DNA from 2 places in the Desulfosporomusa polytropa genome. Region 1 is predicted to be linked to the other one. Evidence: a T-box and tRNA genes for the amino acid it is inferred to sense, from the RefSeq annotation. Region 1 holds a T-box; the other holds one or more tRNA genes.
What was found. The T-box of region 1 lies ahead of ileS (isoleucine--tRNA ligase). A T-box ahead of a tRNA ligase gene usually reads a tRNA of that ligase, here a tRNA-Ile.
Positions count from the first base shown of each region.

Region 2: it has a tRNA-Ile gene. The T-box ahead of ileS (isoleucine--tRNA ligase) is inferred to sense a tRNA for this amino acid. The anticodon was not compared.

Region 1 is NZ_AP042400.1:1,580,200-1,582,610, forward strand. It holds gene ACZ449_RS09190 (DivIVA domain-containing protein) at 1-313, shown strand, start outside; gene ACZ449_RS09195 (DUF167 domain-containing protein) at 316-621, shown strand; T-box leader at 667-882, shown strand; gene ileS (isoleucine--tRNA ligase) at 1,015-2,411, shown strand, end outside.
Region 2 is NZ_AP042399.1:20,370-22,780, reverse strand. It holds tRNA gene ACZ449_RS00125 (tRNA-Ile) at 1,053-1,124, shown strand; gene ACZ449_RS00120 (hypothetical protein) at 1,426-2,411, shown strand, end outside.

The DNA.
Region 1 (2,411 bases):
AACCATTGAGCGCCTTAATAGCAAACTTGAGCATTACCAACATATGGAAAACACACTCCATAGCACGCTGGTTATTGCGCAAGAAACAGCCGAAGAAGTCAAACTTAATGCCAAAAAAGAAACAGAACTCATAATTAAGGAAGCCGAAATTAGTGCACAAAAACTGGTGGATGAGGCCTTGTCTAAAGTTCGCAGAATGACTGGGGAATATGAAGAATTGCAAAAACAATCGCAGGTCTTCCGAACTCGTCTGCGTACCCTGTTACAAGCCCAAATGGAAATGCTTAATAATGTTGATGAGGATGAAAACTAGCCTTGTCTGATAGTCCACTTGATATTAAAGAGCTGCCAGATGGTATTGCTTTTAGAGTCCGCGTACAGCCGCGATCAAGTAAAAATAAGATTGCTGGTATTATGGGGAATTGTCTTAAAATTAATCTAACTGCACCACCAGTTGATGGCGAAGCCAATACTGCTTGTATTACCTTTATTGCTAGTCTCCTGGATGTAGCAAAAAGTGCGGTCGCGATTACGAATGGACAAAGTAACCGTTCCAAAGTAATTAAGGTGACAGGCGTTACCAAGACCGATTTTTTTGCTATCATCTTGCTACATATTTGACTTTGCTCGTCAATCATGTATAATATATGCGTACATAATAATATTTTATCAGTAATGACAGAGACACGCTTTGATGGCGATTTACAGCGAACCGGGGCATGGTGCAAGCCTGGTAATCAAGATCATAGCTTAACATCGCTCTCGAACTGCGGACTGAAAATTTTCAAGTAGGCTCCGCCGTCTAACGCCCGTTATTGCGTTGTAAAGTGGCTATATTAGCCAGTAGGGTGGTACCACGGGAACTTATCTCTCGTCCCTTTTCAGGGATGAGAGTTTTTTTATCCAGAGGGAAAGGTTAACTTTTTCCTGGATTGAACGACTAAAGCTTCTGTCGGCGTCCTAACGGACTTGGCACAAGCCAAGTCTTTTCTTATTTTTATGGAGGTGCTAATTTTGGATTATAGCAAATCACTTAACTTGCCACAAACAGATTTTCCAATGCGCGCTAATCTTCCCGAACGGGAACCAAAAATGTTGGAATACTGGTATGAGAAACAGATTTATGAAAAAAAATTGGCTCAAAGCAAAGGTAAAACTAAATTTATCTTGCATGACGGCCCGCCATATGCTAATGGTAATATTCATATCGGTACTGCTTTAAACAAAATTCTAAAAGATATTATTATCAAATATAAATCACTACAGGGATTTGATGCTCCCTATGTTCCTGGCTGGGACACACATGGATTGCCCATTGAACATGCCGCAATCAAAATTCTCGGTTTAAACCGGCATGAACTTGATCCACTTGATTTGCGCCGCGAATGTAAGGACTATGCCTTGCTCGAATGTCTTGATATGCAGCGGGAAGATTTTAAACGTCTAGGGGTTGCCGGTGACTGGGAAAATCCATATATAACACTCTATCCTGAATATGAAGCCAAACAAATTGAAGTTTTTGGTGAGATGGCAAAAAAAGGTCATATTTACAAAGGACTAAAGACTGTTTACTGGTGCACCTCATGTGAAACGGCATTGGCAGAAGCTGAAATTGAATATGCCGAGAAAAAATCACACTCTCTTTATGTTAAATTTCCGCTTATTGATGACAAAGGCAATTTGCCTGTTGGTGTTGACCGCGAAAACGTGTATGCTGTTATCTGGACAACAACCCCTTGGACAATTCCTGCAAATGTTGCTATTTGTATTCATCCGGAGATTGAATATGCCTGGGTAGAAATTAATAATGAAATTTATCTTTTAGCCACTGAGTTGGTAGAAACAGTTGTTAAGAATAATAATTTAGGGGAATACACTATCCTGTCTACCATGAAAGGTGCTACCATTGAAGGTATGAGATTCAACCACCCTTTCTTAGAACGTGAGGCGCCTATTATTGTAGGGGAGCATGTTACCCTGGAAACAGGTACTGGCTGTGTGCATACTGCTCCTGGCCATGGCCAAGAAGACTTTGAAGTAGGTATGAAATACGGACTGCCAATCATCAGTCCTGTTGATGCTACTGGTAAGTTCACTGCTGAAGCAGGTCAATTTGCCGGTATGGATGTGTTTGATGCGAATGTACCTGTAATAAAAGAACTAGCTGGGCGCGGCTTATTATTAGGCAAAGGTTCCATTAGACATCAATATGCTCATTGCTGGCGTTGCAAGAACCCGATTATTTATCGCGCTACTGAGCAATGGTTTGCTTCGATTGATGGATTTAGGAACCAAACGCTTAAAATCATTGATGAGGAAGTTAAGTGGATTCCTAGTTGGGGAAAAGATCGTATCCACAATATGGTAGCAGACCGGCATGACTGGTGCATTTCACGTCAGCGGGTATGGGG
Region 2 (2,411 bases), on a different replicon from region 1:
CAAACAGCGCCCTGTAAGGCCAGTGTGGATACAACTCAAAAAGACATATAGAGTATGGCGCCCAAATAATACGATAATATCCAGTATCTCTGGAGGCGCTTCGGCTATATGACTTACACCGGTAGGCGGCTATGTACATCAACGCGCCGCTGAATGGTGACCAAACGGAATAATTGGCCGTTGCATTGCGTGAGAGTGGGATGTGAATGGTAACGTAATGAAATTGAGTAGTGAAAATGCCACAGTATCAAAACTAGGTAAATCTCCACCTTAAGCGAGAATAAAATCAGCTGGTGCGGCGTGGTGTGAACACGTAGGCCGGAGTTTGGTGAATAAGCGAAAGCTCGGCCATAAAACTCGTTAAAAACATGCACTTTCGGTGGTGTGTCTTGAAGGACAAAGGTCACAGCTGTGCTTTTGTGAATCACACAGGAAGACGAACCGAGCAGGTTAGAATCCTGCCACCAAATTTTATGAACAAACTTGCTAACGTAACTATGTTGCGTTGTTCCTGAGAGTACAGCGGGGAATTAAAATAAAAGCTGTCAATGAATCCGTGCCGATAGCGATTCCCGTGTCATTTAGGGCAGCTGAAGAGTGTTGACTAGGTGAGGCAGGAGGAGGCGAGACGGTGGAGTCGATATGGTGTCGGCGAAAGGCGAAGGTAATACGAGGGAGCTTATACCCTGGAATTTACTGCAGGGTTCAGACCCGTATGGCGAACAAATCGCAGGGAGATGGAGAACGGGATGGTGCATAGCGGTGAGTTAGAGGGCTATGCGCAAATTGGAGGCCTGTTCGAGTGATCGAGCATGGACTTGGCCGTATTATACCAGCGAGATTCAGAGCTGTCCAATGATACGGACGCGGCATAAGCCGGTGCGGTAAAGAGATATAGCCGCAATCCCACGCCCACGGGAAGTTAAATATAGCGGGCTACGTCCTGACCCGGGTCTAAGCGGGTATGTCTCTAGGGATGACGATTGATATTTGATGATTGAGTATATCGAATGCCCGAAATTTGGACGAATAAAATCATCTCTCCGGAGTGCTAGCGAGTAGCTCAGTGATAGAGCACCTGACTGATAATCAGGAGGTCGTTGGTTAAAATCCAACCTTGCTGGCTGTAACCGGAGAATACTCAAAGGCGGTGAAAATATGCTGTGGTATCTTAAACAACTTTTTCCGTTATCTTATTGGACAGTTTACGGAAAAGATGGCAAAACCTATTTTACGATTTGGAGAATGTGGTTCGGCAAATGCTTCGACGTTATCGAATTTGAATTAAAGTAGATTGCATATGGCGCATACTGGCCAAAGTGGCCGTTAATGTATCGACAGAGGGGTTGATACATTCTCTAGTGGGGCCGTTACCCGCGTGCGTACAAAATAAAATATTTTATATTAATGGGAGGAGTCATTCACATGACAAACAACAACAACATTCCAACTGTAAGCGACAAGGACACTAAAGGGGTAATTATTGACAAGTTCAATCAAGTGGTTGAATTGCTCAAAGCAAAGGAAGCTGCTAAACTTGACCCCGCTAAAGAAGTCGCCCAGAAGGCTGTTACCTCCACATTAGAGAAAGCTGCCATTATCGTCAAGGCCGACGTTGGCACGCAAATTAATGAAATGGCCGATACAGTAACCAAAGCATTGACAACTGCATTAGCAGAGATCGATACTCGTGTTGCTAATTACAAAGAGCTGGACGATGCTATCAGTTTAAAACGGGATGAAATCAAAGAACTGTTTGATATTGAAGCTAGCGCTTATGCTCTTATCGCTCTTATCAATCTGCAAGAAGAGCAACAAACCACTTTCGACGAACACATGGCCGAAAGAAAAGAAAGGGCCCAAGCAGAGCTGCAGGCTGTTATTTCTGAGACCCAAGAACGCCGGACCGCATTCCGGACCGAAATCGATCAACTTCGCAAAGAAACCGAAGTTAGTCGCAAACGCGAAGAAACTGAATTTATTTATGCCCGGGATCGCGCTCGTAAGTTGGATAATGACAAATGGGAAGACGATAAAGCTGCCCGTTTAAAAGTATTTAACACCGAATTGGCTGTACAACAAACCGAACTAGACGCCTTCAAGGCGGATATCGACAAACGTGTCGAAGAAGTTACTGCCAGGGAAACTGCTGTAGCAGATCTTCAGGCTAAAGTAGATGAAATTCCTTCTTTGATTGAAGCTGCTGCCGCTAAAGCTGCAAAAGATGCTAAAACCTCTGCTGACATTAGTAATGGCTTTGCAGTAAGAGCTCTTGAAAAAGCGGCTGAATCTGCTAAGGCGTTAAGCGATATGAGAATCGAAAATCTTGAAAAAGCTCTCGCAAGCGAACAAGAGCGTGTTGCTGGCCTGGAAACAAAACTTGATGAGGCTTATGCTAAAATCGAAAATAT